DNA from 3 places in the Streptomyces sp. LARHCF249 genome. Region 2 is predicted to be linked to each of the others. Evidence: predicted binding sites of a transcription regulator. Region 2 holds the regulator's gene; each other region holds the start of a gene.

Region 1 (5,091 bases), on a different contig from region 2:
AGCGGTCGGCCAGCCAGCGCTCCACCTCTTCCAGCACTCTGAGCACTCCTTGCGGCTTGGTCGTATTGACCGAAAAGTGATCCATCTCGCGGTTCGGACGCCTGTCTCAACCGCCCGGGCCTTCGGTTACAGTCTTGAACAACGCGAAGGACCACCGCATGCCGGGGGTCCTCGCGCATAAACGCACCGGCGCGCCATAGAGCGCGTGTGCCGGTGCCATACCGCTCATCCAGAGGGGCAGAGGGACACGGCCCGTTGAAGCCCCGGCAACCCTCCAGTCGGTTCTCGCGATGCGACAAGCATCCCGCGGGGCCCCGGCTAGGGAAGGTGCCAATTCCGTCTCATGGCGAAGTGCGCCATGGGGAAGATGAGGAGAAAGGGCCTCGCCATCATGGCTGCACAGACTGTTGCCACCTCTGTTGATCTCGGACCTGCCACCGGCCTCTCGTGTCGCGAGTGCGGTACCCGCTTCGAACTCGGTCCGATCTTCGCGTGCGCCGAGTGCTTCGGACCGCTGGAAGTCGCCTACGACCTTCCCACCGGCGACCCCGAGGCCCTGCGCGCCGCGATCGAGGCCGGCCCGAACAACATCTGGCGTTACGCGCCGCTGCTGCCGGTCCCCGCGGACGTGGCCTCCAAGCCGAGCCTGAACCCGGGCTTCACCAAGCTCGTGGACGCGGAGAACCTGGCCAAGGAGCTCGGCGTCACCGGCAAGCTCTACGTCAAGGACGACTCCGGCAACCCGACGCACTCCTTCAAGGACCGCGTCGTGGCCATCGCCGTCGAGGCGGCCCGCGCCTTCGGCTTCACCACCCTGTCCTGCTCCTCCACCGGCAACCTGGCCGGCGCCGTCGGCGCCGCGGCCGCCCGCGCCGGCTTCCGCTCCTGCGTGTTCATCCCGCACGACCTGGAGCAGGGCAAGGTCGTCATGGCCGGTGTCTACGGCGGCGACCTCGTCGGCATCGAGGGCAACTACGACGACGTGAACCGCTTCTGCTCCGAGCTCATCGGCGACCCGCTGGGCGAGGGCTGGGGCTTCGTCAACGTCAACCTGCGCCCGTACTACGGCGAGGGCTCCAAGACCCTGGCGTACGAGATCTGCGAGCAGCTCGGCTGGCGGCTGCCCGACCAGATCGTGATCCCGATCGCGTCCGGCTCGCAGCTGACGAAGATCGACAAGGGCCTGCAGGAGCTGATCAAGCTCGGTCTCGTCGAGGACAAGCCGTACAAGATCTTCGGTGCCCAGGCCGAGGGCTGCTCCCCGGTGTCGACCGCCTTCAAGGCCGGTCACGACGTGGTCCGCCCGCAGAAGCCGAACACCATCGCCAAGTCCCTGGCCATCGGCAACCCGGCGGACGGCCCGTACGTCCTGGACATCGCGCGGCGCACCGGCGGCTTCGTCGAGGACGTCACCGACGAGCAGGTCGTCGAGGCCATCAAGATCCTCGCGCAGACCGAGGGCATCTTCGCCGAGACCGCGGGCGGCGTGACCGTCGGCGTCACGAAGAAGCTCATCGAGAACGGGCAGCTCGACCCGGCGCTGACCACCGTCGTCCTGAACACCGGAGACGGCCTCAAGACCCTGGAGGCGGTGGCCGCGGACAGCGGCCAGACCGCCACCATCCGCCCGAGCCTGGACGCGTTCCGCGCCGCCGGCCTGGCCTGACCCGACCCCCCCTGCACTACCGGAAAGGCAGTACCGCCATGAGCGTCAACGTCCGCATCCCCACCATCCTGCGCACCTACACCGGCGGTCAGGCCGAGGTCCCCGCCGAGGGGGCGACCCTCGCCGAGGTCATCGAGTCGCTCGACAAGAGCCACCCGGGCATCGCCGCCCGCGTGCTCGACGACCAGGGCAAGCTGCGCCGCTTCGTGAACGTCTACGTCAACGACGACGACGTGCGCTTCGAGGGCGGGCTGGCGGCGGCGACGCCGGACGGCGCGGGTGTCTCGATCATTCCCGCCGTCGCCGGGGGCTGACCGGACCGGCACGGCCCCGCCGGCTGATACGCGAAACGTAATTACCCCCTCCGTTAATAAGCGGAGGGGGTAATTCTGTTTGATTGGGCGCGGTAGGGTTGGGGAAGTCCCCTCCGCTGGACTTGCCCGCCGCATATGAACGGGTCGCGTGAGGGTCGACATCGGGTCAATGTGCAAGTGCGGTATGGGGCTTTGGCGAGATATGCCGGGCCCGAGTTGCCCTGGAATATGCCAGATTTTCACTCTATTTCTATGTTTCCCCGTGTCCAGAATTCTCGTCGGATTGACCTGTTGCAGACAGCACCGGCGCGGATACATTCAGCCTCGGTCGACGCGTTCCGACGCAAGTGATGACCCGGGACCGCGAAGTGCGTTCCTGCGCAAGGGCCAGTAATAGGGGAGTTAGGCATGGCTCAGGGCACCGTCAAGTGGTTCAACGCGGAGAAGGGCTACGGCTTCATCGCGGTCGACGGTGGTGCGGATGTGTTCGTCCACTACAGCGCCATCCAGATGGACGGGTACCGCACCCTTGAAGAGGGTCAGCGGGTCGAGTTCGAGATCTCGCAGGGCCAGAAGGGTCCGCAGGCGGACATGGTCAAGCTCGCACTCGGCTAGTCCCGGCGCGATCGACCGCCCACGCGTACATGAGGGGCCCACATCCTGGACACGGGATGTGGGCCCCTCGCGCGTCGCCGGTGTGTTCACCGGGGTGTTGCCCCAAGCCGCTTGCACTCGCGGGGGTCGAGTGCTAATCATTGGCGTTAGCACTCTCCTGGTGAGAGTGCTACTGAACGAGGACCGGGTCGGTGAGGCCCGCAGGGTCCGGCGGGAAGGAACCGCCGGGCACGCAGGCCGTCCGTCGCGGGCGCGGGCGCGGTCCAGGAGCAATCCACCGCTGTCCGGGAGGACCACTTCAGATGGCCAAGATCATTGCGTTCGACGAGGAGGCCCGGCGCGGTCTCGAGCGTGGGATGAACCAGCTCGCCGACGCCGTCAAGGTCACCCTTGGCCCCAAGGGTCGCAACGTCGTCCTTGAGAAGAAGTGGGGCGCCCCCACGATCACCAACGATGGTGTTTCCATCGCCAAGGAGATCGAGCTCGAGGACCCGTACGAGAAGATCGGCGCCGAGCTGGTCAAGGAAGTCGCCAAGAAGACGGACGACGTCGCCGGCGACGGTACGACCACCGCCACCGTGCTCGCCCAGGCGCTCGTCCGCGAGGGCCTGCGCAACGTGGCTGCCGGCGCCAACCCGATGGCCCTCAAGCGTGGCATCGAGAAGGCCGTCGAGGCCGTCTCGGGCGCCCTGCTCGAGCAGGCGAAGGATGTCGAGACCAAGGAGCAGATCGCTTCCACGGCCTCCATCTCCGCCGCTGACACCCAGATCGGCGAGCTCATCGCCGAGGCCATGGACAAGGTCGGCAAGGAAGGCGTCATCACCGTCGAGGAGTCGCAGACCTTCGGTCTCGAGCTCGAGCTCACCGAGGGCATGCGCTTCGACAAGGGCTACATCTCGGCGTACTTCGCCACCGACATGGAGCGTATGGAGGCGTCGCTCGACGACCCGTACATCCTGATCGTCAACTCCAAGATCGGCTCGGTCAAGGACCTGCTGCCGCTCCTGGAGAAGGTCATGCAGTCCGGCAAGCCGCTGCTGATCATCGCCGAGGACGTCGAGGGCGAGGCCCTGTCGACCCTGGTCGTCAACAAGATCCGCGGCACCTTCAAGTCCGTCGCCGTCAAGGCCCCGGGCTTCGGCGACCGCCGCAAGGCCATGCTCGGCGACATCGCCATCCTCACCGGTGGCACGGTCATCTCCGAGGAGGTCGGCCTCAAGCTGGAGAACGCCGGTCTCGACCTGCTCGGCCGCGCCCGCAAGGTCGTCATCACCAAGGACGAGACCACCATCGTCGACGGTGCCGGTGACAGCGACCAGGTCCAGGGTCGCGTGAACCAGATCCGCGCCGAGATCGAGAACTCCGACTCGGACTACGACCGCGAGAAGCTCCAGGAGCGCCTCGCGAAGCTGGCCGGCGGCGTGGCCGTCATCAAGGCCGGTGCCGCGACCGAGGTCGAGCTCAAGGAGCGCAAGCACCGCATCGAGGACGCCGTTCGCAACGCGAAGGCGGCCGTCGAGGAGGGCATCGTCGCCGGTGGCGGCGTGGCCCTGCTCCAGGCCTCCGCGGTCTTCGAGAAGCTCGAGCTCACGGGCGACGAGGCGACCGGCGCCAACGCCGTGCGCCTGGCCCTCGAGGCCCCGCTCAAGCAGATCGCCGTCAACGGTGGTCTCGAGGGTGGCGTCGTCGTGGAGAAGGTCCGCAACCTGCAGATCGGTTGGGGCCTGAACGCCGCGACCGGCGAGTACGTGGACATGATCGCCGAGGGCATCATCGACCCGGCGAAGGTCACCCGCTCTGCCCTGCAGAACGCGGCGTCCATCGCGGCCCTCTTCCTCACCACCGAGGCCGTCATCGCCGACAAGCCGGAGAAGGCGTCCGCGGGCGCCCCGGGCGGCATGCCGGGCGGTGACATGGACTTCTGATCGCGACGGGGCTCCGGCCCCGGCTCGATCGGCTGTTCTCGAACGAGGGCGGCATCCCCTGCGGGGGGTGCCGCCCTCGGGCGTTCCCGGCGCCTCAAAATCCGGTGGTGTCGATCGCGAACTCGAACGGCTCGGGGATGTGCAGGGGCTCGCCGAAGGACACCGTCGTACGGGAGCGGTACCCCTGCGGCGAGGGGTCCCAGAAGCAGGTGATCTCCGAACCCTCCACGTCGACGACCAAGTAGACGGGCACGATCCGGCCGTAAACCTCCAGCTTTTCGGTCCAGTCGGCGTCCTTCGTGGAGACGGAGGTGAACTCGCCGACGAGCGACAGGGCCGCGCCGTCCGCGTGGCGGCCTTCCTCATCGAACGCGGACTCGTCCGCGACGTACAGATCCGGACCGTAGCCGCGCTCGGCCGCCGGGAACTGGAAGAGGAAGGGGGAGGTATCCGCGAAGTGTCCCTTGGGAACGTGAGCCTGCAGCTGCTCGCGCAGTACACGCATGCGACGGGAGTAGCGCAGCTTGGACCACGGTGACACGACGATCTTCCCCCGGATGAGCTCGGCCTT
Region 2 (5,091 bases):
GCCGGGGCGAGGTCCCGATGACGGACGACGACGTGCACGCCGATCGGTACCTGATCGCGGACGAGGTCATGGCCGGGGCCGGGTACTCCTGGTACGAGGTGTCGAACTGGGCCACCTCGGAGGCCGGGCGCTGCCTGCACAACGAGCTGTACTGGCGCGGCGCCGACTGGTGGGGCGCGGGGCCGGGGGCGCACTCGCACGTGGGCGGGGTGCGGTGGTGGAACGTCAAGCACCCGGGAGCGTATGCCGCCGCCCTGGCGGAGGGGCGGTCTCCCGGGGCCGGCCGCGAGCTCCTGTCCGAGGAGGACCGGAGGGTCGAGCGGATCCTGCTGGAGCTCCGCTTGGTGGACGGGGTGCCGCTGTCGCTGCTCGCGCCGGCCGGGCTGGCGGCGTCGCGCCGGGCGCTGGCGGACGGGCTGCTGGAGGCCGGGCCGTACGAGGGCGGGCGGGCCGTGCTGACCCTGCGGGGGCGGTTGCTGGCCGATGCGGTGGTCCGGGACCTGGTGGACTAGCCGGCGGGCCGGCCGGGGTCAGGCCGTGACGTGGTCGATGAGGTGTTCCACCGAGCCCAGCAGGGTGGGTTCCAGGTCCTTGTAGGACCTCACCCGGGACAGGATGTGCTGCCAGGCGGCGCCGGTGTTGTCCGGCCAGCCCAGGGCGCGGCAGACGCCCGTCTTCCAGTCCTGGCCGCGGGGGATCGCCGGCCACGCCGGGATGCCCAGCGCGGACGGCTTCACCGCCTGCCAGACGTCCACGTACGGGTGGCCCACGATCAGGACGTCCGGGGAGGTCACCGACGCCGCGATACGGGACTCCTTGGAGCCCGGGACGAGGTGGTCCACCAGGATCCCCAGGCGGGCGTCCGGGGCCGGGGCGAAGTCGGCGACGATGGCCGGGAGGCCGTCGATGCCCTCCAGGTACTCCACCACCACGCCCTCGACGCGCAGGTCGTCGCCCCAGACCTTCTCGACCAGCTCCGCGTCGTGGCGGCCCTCCACGTAGATGCGCCCGGCCCGCGCCACCCGCGCCCTGGCCCCCGGGACCGCGATCGAGCCCGAGGCCGTCCGCCGCGGCGCCGACGGCCCCCGCGCGGGCCGGGTGAGGGTGACCACGGCCCCGTCCAGCAGGAAGCCCCGCGGCTCCATCGGGAACACCCGCCGCTTGCCGAAGCGGTCCTCCAGGGTCACCGTGCCCGCCTCGCAGGCCACCACCGCGCCGCAGAAGTCCGTACCGGCCACCTCGACCACCAGATCCGGCTCCGCCGCCACCTCCGGCACGGCCTTGGGGCGCTTCCACTGGGGGGTCAGGTCGGGGGAGTACTCGCGCATCCGGCCGAGCGTAGGAGAGGCGCGGCGATCATGCCTACGACACGCCGAAACGGGCGGCCAGTGTGGCGCGTTGCGCACGGACGAAGCCCGCGCCGACCACCGCTCCGTGACCCGGCACGTACAGAGCGTCGTCCCCGCCCAGCGCCAGCAGCCGGTCCAGGGCCGCGGGCCACTGCCGGGGCACCGCGTCCGGGCCGGCCGAGGGCTCGCCCGACTCCTCGACCAGGTCCCCGCAGAACACCGTCTCGCGCTCGCCCGGCACGAAGAGCGCCAGATCGTGGCGCGTGTGCCCGGGACCCACATTGGCCAGCAGCACCTGTACCCCGCCCAGTTCCAGCGTCCACTCGCCCGACACCAGGTGCTTCGGCGCCGCCATCAGGTCCACGGCCTCCGCGGCCTCCGCCTCCGCCAGGCCGTGCCGCACCGCGTCCCCGCGCAGCTCCTCGCGGCCCGTTTCGAGCAGCGCGTCCAGCCCGACCGCCCCGAACACCTCGGCCCCGGAGAAGGCGGCCCCGCCCAGGACGTGGTCGAAATGGCCGTGCGTGAATGCGATGTGGGTCACGTGCCGGCCGGTCAGCCGCTCCGCCTCCGCCCGCACCCGCGCGCCCTCGCGCAGGCACGAGCCGGGGTCGACGAGGAGGACGGAATCGTCGCCCACCACCAGTCCCACGGTGCAGTCCCACACCGGCAGCCGCCGGCGTCCGGTCCGTCCGGTCAGCCTTTCCCAGCCCGCCTCTTCCCAACGCACGTCCATGCCGCGACGCTACCCTGGCGGGCCTCCCTTGCCAGGGTCTTACTACCCGGCCGTACACTGAGCGGGGGATCTCTGGCACTCGAACGACCAGAGTGCCAGTCAGCAGGCTACGAACAAGGCAACGGACCACAGCTGGAGGTGTGCGCGATGCTCAGCGAACGCAGACTCGAAGTGCTGCGCGCCATCGTCCAGGACTACGTCGGGACGGAGGAGCCGGTCGGCTCCAAGGCGCTCACCGAGCGGCACCGGCTCGGCGTCTCGCCCGCCACCGTGCGCAACGACATGGCCGTGCTGGAGGACGAGGGCTACATCGCCCAGCCCCACACCAGCGCCGGCCGGATCCCCACCGACAAGGGCTACCGCCTGTTCGTCGACAAGCTGGCGGGGGTCAAGCCGCTGTCGACGCCCGAGCGCCGGGCCATCCAGAACTTCCTCGACGGGGCCGTCGACCTCGACGACGTGGTCGGCCGCACCGTGCGGCTGCTCGCGCAGCTGACCCGGCAGGTCGCCGTCGTCCAGTACCCGAGCCTGACCCGCTCGACCGTCCGGCACGTGGAGCTGCTCTCGCTCGCTCCCGCGCGCCTGATGCTCGTACTGATCACGGACACCGGACGCGTCGAGCAGCGGCTGATCGACTGCCCGAGCCCCTTCGGGGAGACCTCGCTGGCCGATCTGCGGGCCCGGCTCAACAGCAGGGTCGTCGGGCGCCGGTTCACCGACGTGCCCCCGCTCGTCCAGGACCTCCCCGAGTCCTTCGACGCGGACGACCGCGGCACGGTGTCCACCGTGCTCGCGACGCTCCTCGAAACCCTGGTCGAGGAAGCCGAAGAGCGGCTGATGATCGGCGGCACCGCCAATCTCACTCGCTTCGGACATGATTTTCCCTTGACGATCAGGCCGGTGCTCGAAGCGCTGGAGGAGCAGGTCGTGCTCCTCAAGCTGCTGGGCGAGGCCAACGAATCGGAAATGGCCGTACGGATCGGGCACGAGAACGCCTACGAGGGGCTGAACTCCACGTCGGTCGTCTCGGTCGGTTACGGTTCGGGCGGCGAAACGGTCGCCAAACTCGGCGTGGTCGGACCGACCCGCATGGACTACCCCGGAACGATGGGAGCGGTACGCGCAGTGGCACGTTACGTCGGACAGATCCTGGCGGAGTCGTAAGTGGCCACGGACTACTACGCCGTTCTCGGCGTGCGCCGCGACGCATCGCAGGACGAGATCAAGAAGGCCTTCCGGCGCCTCGCGCGCGAACTCCACCCGGATGTGAATCCGGACCCGAAGACGCAGGAGCGCTTCAAGGAGATCAACGCGGCCTACGAGGTGCTGTCGGACCCGCAGAAGAAGCAGGTCTACGACCTCGGCGGCGACCCGCTGTCCTCCTCGGGCGGCGGTGGCGGAGCAGGCGGCTTCGGAGCGGGCGGCTTCGGCAACTTCTCCGACATCATGGACGCCTTCTTCGGCCAGGCCTCGCAGCGCGGCCCGCGCTCGCGGACCCGGCGCGGCCAGGACGCCATGATCCGCCTGGACCTGGAGCTGGACGAGGCGGCCTTCGGGACCACCAAGGACATCCAGGTCGACACGGCGGTCGTCTGCACCACCTGCTCCGGAGAGGGCGCCGCCCCCGGCACCTCTGCGCAGACGTGTGACATGTGCCGCGGCCGCGGTGAGGTCTCGCAGGTCACGCGGTCCTTCCTGGGCCAGGTCATGACCTCGCGCCCCTGCCCGCAGTGCCAGGGCTTCGGCACCGTCGTCCCGACCCCGTGCCCCGAGTGCGCGGGCGACGGCCGGGTCCGGTCCCGCCGCAGCCTCACGGTCAAGATCCCGGCCGGTGTCGAGAACGGCACCCGCATCCAGCTCGCGGGCGAGGGCGAGGTCGGCCCCGGCGGCGGCCCCGCCGGCGACCTGTACGTGGAGATCCACGAGCTCCCGCACCAGACGTTCCAGCGGCGCGGTGACGACCTGCACTGCACGGTGACCATCCCGATGACAGCGGCCGCGCTGGGCACCAAGTGCCCGCTGGAGACGCTGGACGGGCTGGAGGAGATCGACATCCGGCCCGGCACCCAGTCCGGCCAGGCGATCCCGCTGCACGGGCGCGGCGTCACCCACCTGCGCGGCGGCGGGCGCGGCGACCTGATCGTCCACGTCGAGGTGACCACCCCGGGCAAGCTGGACACCCAGCAGGAGGAGCTGCTGCGCCAGCTGGCGAAGCTGCGCGGCGAGGAGCGGCCCACCGGCCAGTTCGCGCCGGGCCAGCAGGGGCTGTTCAGCCGCCTGAAGGACGCCTTCAACGGCCGCTGACCGCCTGCGACCTCTCATACGACGAGCCCGGCCGGGGATGCCCCCGGCCGGGCTCGTCGTATGGTTCCGGCCGCGCCGGGAAGCGGACTATGCCAGGCGAATGCCGTGATTCGGCCCCCTGAGCGGGACATGGCACGATGCAGTGCATGTCCTCGGCACCGAACGGTCTCTGCGCTTACCCGATCGTGCAGGCCCCCATGGAGGGCGGCGCCTCCTGTCCGCCGCTGGTCGCCGCCGTGTGCGAGGCGGGCGGACTGGGCTTCCTGGCCGGCGGGTACAAGACCGCCGACGGCATGTACCAGGAGATCAAGCGGGTGCGCGCGCTCACCCGGCGCCCCTTCGGGGTGAACCTCTTCATGCCGCAGACCGGTTACGTGGACCCGGCCGCCGTCGAGGCGTACCGCGGGCAGCTGGCCGGTGAGGCGAGCTGGTACGAGATCTCGCTGGCCGACGAGGACATCATCGGCACCTGCGACGACGGCTACGACGCCAAACTCGCCATTCTCCTGGAGGACCCGGTCCCGGTCGTCTCCTTCACCTTCGGCTGTCCCGCCCCGGCGGTCCTGGCCTCCCTGCGCACGGCCGGTACGTACACCGTCGTCACCGCGACCTCCGTCGAGGAGGCCCGCCGCGCGCAGGAGGCCGGGGCGGACGCCGTGTGCGTCCAGGGGGTGGAGGCCGGCGGCCACCAGGGCACCCACCGGG
Region 3 (5,091 bases), on a different contig from region 2:
GGCTTATGACCAGCCCCAGACGGCCGCCGGACGCGGTCACCGAGAAGCGCGTAGCGATCTGTTGCGTCCACCGGAAACCGGGCGGCCCATCCCTGATCTCCCCGCGTGCCCATCCGTCCCCCCCGCGCCGTTCTTTTGGGGGCTTCCCGGCAGTCTTCGTATGTCCGGTTCGGGACGGTCGGTCAAGGATGGCTGGAGGCCATCGCGGAGCGACGCGACGGAGGAGCGCCCTTGAGGGACCGGCCCGAACCGGGGAGACGATGAGACTGCCGGGAAGCCCCCAAACCCTCCCTGATGCCGCTCAGGGGGCTCCCGCCCGAACCCCCGACACGACCGGCGTGATCGTCGTTTCCACCGGGCCCCTCGCGTCCGCCTGGCGTTGGCGTTCCGCGCTGTCGCTGATGCGGAGCAGCAGGGCGATCATGATCCAGTTGGCCAGGAGGGACGAGCCGCCCTTGGCCAGGAACGGCAGGGCCTTGCCCGTCAGGGGGATCAGGCCCGTGACGCCGCCGGCGACCACGAAGACCTGGAGGGCCAGCGCCGAGGCCAGGCCCACCGCCAGCAGTTTGCCGAAGGGGTCGCGGGCGCCGAGGGCCATCCGGAGCCCCCGCTGCACGAGGAGCGCGTACAGGATCAGCACCGCCATGACCCCGGCCAGGCCGAGTTCCTCGCCGACCGTCGTCAGGATGAAGTCGCTGCGGCCCGCGAACTTGATCAGCTCCGGGTGGCCCATGCCGAGGCCGGTGCCGGACATGCCGCCCGTGCCGAAGCTGAACAGCGCCTGCGCCGACTGGTCCGAGGTGACGCCCGGCGGCGGGGTCGCCCAGTAGTACGACAGCGGGTCGAGCCACGCCGCCACGCGCGCCTTGACGTGCGGCTCCGTCGAGCCCACCGCGAAGGCGCCCGCCGCCGCCATGAACAGGCCGCACACGATCCAGCTGGTGCGCTCGGTGGCCACGTACAGCATCACCACGAAGACGCCGAAGAAGATCAGCGACGTACCCAGGTCGCGCTCGAAGACCAGCACCAGCATCGACACGATCCACACCGTGATGATCGGCCCCAGCTGGCGCATCGGGGGCATCCGCATGCCGAGGAACTTGCGGCCCGTCAGGGCCAGCGAGTCCCGGTGGATCACCAGATAGCCCGCGAAGAAGATCGCGATCATGATCTTCACGAACTCGCCGGGCTGCAGCGAGAACCCGAACAGGATGATCCACCGCTTCGCGCCGTACGTGTCCGCGCCGAAGAACGCCGGCGCGATCAGCAGCACCAGCGCGACGGCCATCGTGAGGTAGATGAACCGCTGCAGCAGCCGGTGGTCGCGCAGCAGCGCCACCACCAGGAGGCACGCGGCGACGCCGACCACCGTCCACATCAGCTGGCCCGGAGCGTTCGCGTCCGAGTTGTACCGCTCGATGTACCCCTGGTCGAGCCGGTGGATCAGCACCAGCCCCAGCCCCGTCAGCAGCATGGCCAGCGGGAAGATCAGCGGGTCCGCGTACGCCGCGAACCGGCGGATGCCCAGGTGCCCGACCAGCGAGAGCAGCGTCATGCTGATCGTGAAGCCGGTGAGGTTGGGCGGCAGCTCGCCGTTCATGGCGAGGCCGGCGTTGGCGTGGCCGAAGACGGCGATGCCGACGACGAGGACGAGCAGCAGCGCCTCGGTGCGGCGGCGCGAACCCGCCGGCGTCAGGGGTTTCAGTCCGCGCACGGGATGCCGCCACCGTCCGTGGGGGCGGGGGACACGGGAGGCGCGGACTGCGCCCCCACTGAGGGTGAGGGCGAGGGCGAGGGGGAAGCGGCGCCTGGTGCGCTCGGGCTCGGAGGGGCCTTCGGCCCGATCTGCTCGGCAATGAGGCGCTTTATCTTCATATCATCTACGACGTTGATGCCCTCCCCATGGTTCCTTCGCTTCACGACCCGGCAGGCCGCCCACACGGGAAAGGCGAGGGAGAGCACCCCCACCGCCCCGGGCCCCAGCCACACCAGGACGCCGGGCCGCACGGCCGTGCCGGCGGACGGGCCGAGGACGAAGGCGGGCTGCGGTCCGTCCGGACGGGTGTCGAACGCGGTGTCGACCTCGACCCGGGGGATCGTGAACGAGCCGTTGCCCGCCGCGAAGGAGCCTTCGCACATCCAGTGCAGGTCCCCGTCCGAGTCCCGCTCCTCCGCACACCGCGCGGCGTGGAAGGCGCCCTCCACCCCGGCCGCCTGGGCGGCGAGCCGCGGCACGGCGTTCGACAGCATGTAGATCCCGGCCGCGAGGCCGACCGCGATCGGGATGCCGTACCGCCGGCGCATGCCGGAGTTTGTCCTGGTCATGACCGGAGAGTAATGAGATCGAACGCCCGTGCGCCGGGGTTTCGGGGGTTTCGGGGGGCCGCTCCGCGCAACGCCAACCGTCGGGAATTGGCACTCCGCTTGACCGAGTGCTAATCGCCGGAATAGTCTCGCACCTGGCACTCGCCACTGGTGAGTGCCAACACAGCGACAGGCAGATCCGGCACCCGCGACGACGGATCGACCTGGTCGCCACCTCAGACAGTTAACCCCGGATCTCCGAAGGGGGAGGTCGGATCGTGACGACCGCCAGCTCCAAGGTTGCCATCAAGCCGCTCGAGGACCGCATTGTGGTCCAGCCGCTCGACGCCGAGCAGACCACGGCCTCTGGCCTGGTCATCCCGGACACCGCGAAGGAGAAGCCCCAGGAGGGCGTCGTCCTCGCCGTGGGCCCGGGTCGCTTCGAGGACGGCCAGCGTCTCCCGCTGGACGTCAACGTCGGCGACATCGTGCTGTACAGCAAGTACGGCGGCACCGAAGTGAAGTACAGCGGCGAGGAGTACCTCGTCCTCTCGGCTCGCGACGTGCTCGCGATCGTCGAGAAGTAATTCGCTTCCAGTTTTGATTTGAGCTGCGCCCCTGGTCACCCTGCTGATGCCGGGCGGCGAGGGGCGTAGTTCGTTCTAGGCGGTGGAGGTCGCGGTGAGCGGCCGAGGATCGCAACGAGAGGACTGAACCGCTCCCATGCCGAAGATCCTGAAGTTCGACGAGGACGCCCGTCGCGCCCTCGAGCGCGGCGTCAACAAGCTTGCCGACACGGTGAAGGTGACGATCGGCCCCAAGGGCCGCAACGTCGTCATCGACAAGAAGTTCGGCGCCCCCACCATCACCAACGACGGTGTCACCATCGCCCGCGAGGTCGAGCTGGATGACCCGTACGAGAACCTGGGCGCGCAGCTCGTGAAGGAGGTGGCGACCAAGACCAACGACATCGCGGGTGACGGCACCACCACCGCCACCGTGCTGGCCCAGGCGCTGGTCCGCGAGGGTCTGCGCAACGTCGCCGCGGGTGCGTCCCCGGCCGCGCTGAAGAAGGGCATCGACGCCGCGGTCAAGGCCGTGTCCGAGGAGCTCCTCGCGACCGCCCGCCCGATCGAGGACAAGTCCGACATCGCCGCCGTGGCCGCGCTCTCCGCGCAGGACCAGCAGGTCGGCGAGCTCATCGCCGAGGCGATGGACAAGGTCGGCAAGGACGGTGTCATCACCGTCGAGGAGTCCAACGCCTTCGGCCTGGAGCTCGAGTTCACCGAGGGCATGGCCTTCGACAAGGGCTACCTCTCGCCGTACATGGTCTCCGACCAGGAGCGCATGGAGGCCGTCCTCGACGACCCGTACATCCTGATCAACCAGGGCAAGATCTCCTCCATCCAGGACCTCCTGCCGCTGCTCGAGAAGGTCATCCAGGCCGGCGCCTCGAAGCCGCTGCTGATCATCGCCGAGGACGTCGAGGGCGAGGCGCTCTCCACCCTCGTCGTCAACAAGATCCGCGGCACCTTCAACGCGGTCGCCGTCAAGGCCCCGGGCTTCGGTGACCGTCGCAAGGCGATGCTGCAGGACATGGCCACCCTCACCGGTGCCACCGTCATCGCCGAGGAGGTCGGCCTCAAGCTCGACCAGGCCGGTCTGGACGTACTGGGCTCCGCCCGCCGCGTCACGATCTCCAAGGACGACACGACCATCGTCGACGGTGGCGGCAGCCACGAGGAAGTCGTCGGTCGCGTCAACCAGATCAAGGCCGAGATCGAGTCCACCGACTCGGACTGGGACCGCGAAAAGCTGCAGGAGCGCCTGGCGAAGCTCGCCGGCGGCGTCTGCGTCATCAAGGTCGGCGCCGCCACCGAGGTGGAGCTCAAGGAGAAGAAGCACCGCCTCGAGGACGCCATCTCGGCGACCCGCGCCGCGGTCGAGGAGGGCATCGTCTCCGGCGGTGGCTCCGCGCTCGTCCACGCCGTCAAGGTCCTCGAGGGCAACCTCGGCCTGTCGGGCGACGAGGCCACCGGTGTCGCGGTCGTGCGCCGCGCCGCCGTCGAGCCGCTGCGCTGGATCGCCGAGAACGCCGGTCTCGAGGGTTACGTCATCACCTCGAAGGTCGCCGAGCTCGACAAGGGCCAGGGCTTCAACGCCGCCACCGGCGAGTACGGCGACCTGGTCAAGGCCGGCGTCATCGACCCGGTGAAGGTCACCCGCTCCGCGCTGGAGAACGCCGCCTCCATCGCCTCCCTGCTGCTCACGACCGAGACCCTGGTCGTCGAGAAGCCGGCCGAGGAAGAGGGCGACGCGGGCCACGGCCACGGTCACGGCCACAGCCACTGATCGCACCACGGCACAGCGAAGGCCCCGTTCCGCATCTGCGGAACGGGGCCTTCCCCGTATCTGCGGCCGTACCCGTGCTCAGGACCCGGGCATCCCGGACACGCCCATCTCGCGCATGAGCCGTCCGATGTCGTAGTGCCACCAGCCTTCGGTGATCTCGCCGTCCGCACAGCGGAAGGTGGTGGTCCCGGGGATCTCGTAGGTCTTCCCGGTCGGTGCGACCCCCATGAACTCGCCCTTGTGGGTGCCGCGCCAGGTCCACACGGTGGTGACGAAGTCGCCCTCGGCCAGCTGGGCCACCGTCTCGAACGTCATGTCGAAGGCCGCGCGCCACATCCGCATGTCCTCGTGCATGACGTTGCGTCCGGTGATGGTGGTCTCGTCGTGGCCGACGTCGTGGTCGATGTAATCGGAGGCGAACAGCTCGTCGAGAAG

What was found. The regulator HrcA, encoded in region 2, represses chaperone genes, less so after heat shock. The targets are predictions, from matches to a motif close to TTNGCACTCNGNNNNNCNGAGTGCNAA.
Region 1: the regulator HrcA is predicted to act here: its motif matches at 2,742-2,768, upstream of groL (chaperonin GroEL).
Region 3: the regulator HrcA is predicted to act here: its motif matches at 2,413-2,439, upstream of groES (co-chaperone GroES).

What each region holds. Positions count from the first base shown of each region.
Region 1 is NZ_JBIXJQ010000009.1:102,470-107,560, forward strand. It holds gene ACIPUC_RS25440 (glucosyl-3-phosphoglycerate synthase) at 1-37, opposite strand, end outside; SAM riboswitch class I at 223-374, shown strand; gene thrC (threonine synthase) at 368-1,666, shown strand; gene ACIPUC_RS25450 (MoaD/ThiS family protein) at 1,705-1,980, shown strand; gene ACIPUC_RS25455 (cold-shock protein) at 2,389-2,595, shown strand; gene groL (chaperonin GroEL) at 2,898-4,520, shown strand; gene ACIPUC_RS25465 (Uma2 family endonuclease) at 4,615-5,091, opposite strand, start outside.
Region 2 is NZ_JBIXJQ010000002.1:402,470-407,560, forward strand. It holds gene hemW (radical SAM family heme chaperone HemW) at 1-512, shown strand, start outside; gene ACIPUC_RS06635 (DUF3097 domain-containing protein) at 531-1,328, opposite strand; gene ACIPUC_RS06640 (MBL fold metallo-hydrolase) at 1,363-2,082, opposite strand; gene hrcA (heat-inducible transcriptional repressor HrcA) at 2,230-3,246, shown strand; gene dnaJ (molecular chaperone DnaJ) at 3,247-4,386, shown strand; gene ACIPUC_RS06655 (nitronate monooxygenase) at 4,533-5,091, shown strand, end outside.
Region 3 is NZ_JBIXJQ010000010.1:85,227-90,317, forward strand. It holds gene ACIPUC_RS27025 (FtsW/RodA/SpoVE family cell cycle protein) at 302-1,714, opposite strand; gene ACIPUC_RS27030 (hypothetical protein) at 1,702-2,325, opposite strand; gene groES (co-chaperone GroES) at 2,583-2,891, shown strand; gene groL (chaperonin GroEL) at 3,028-4,656, shown strand; gene ACIPUC_RS27045 (ester cyclase) at 4,735-5,091, opposite strand, start outside.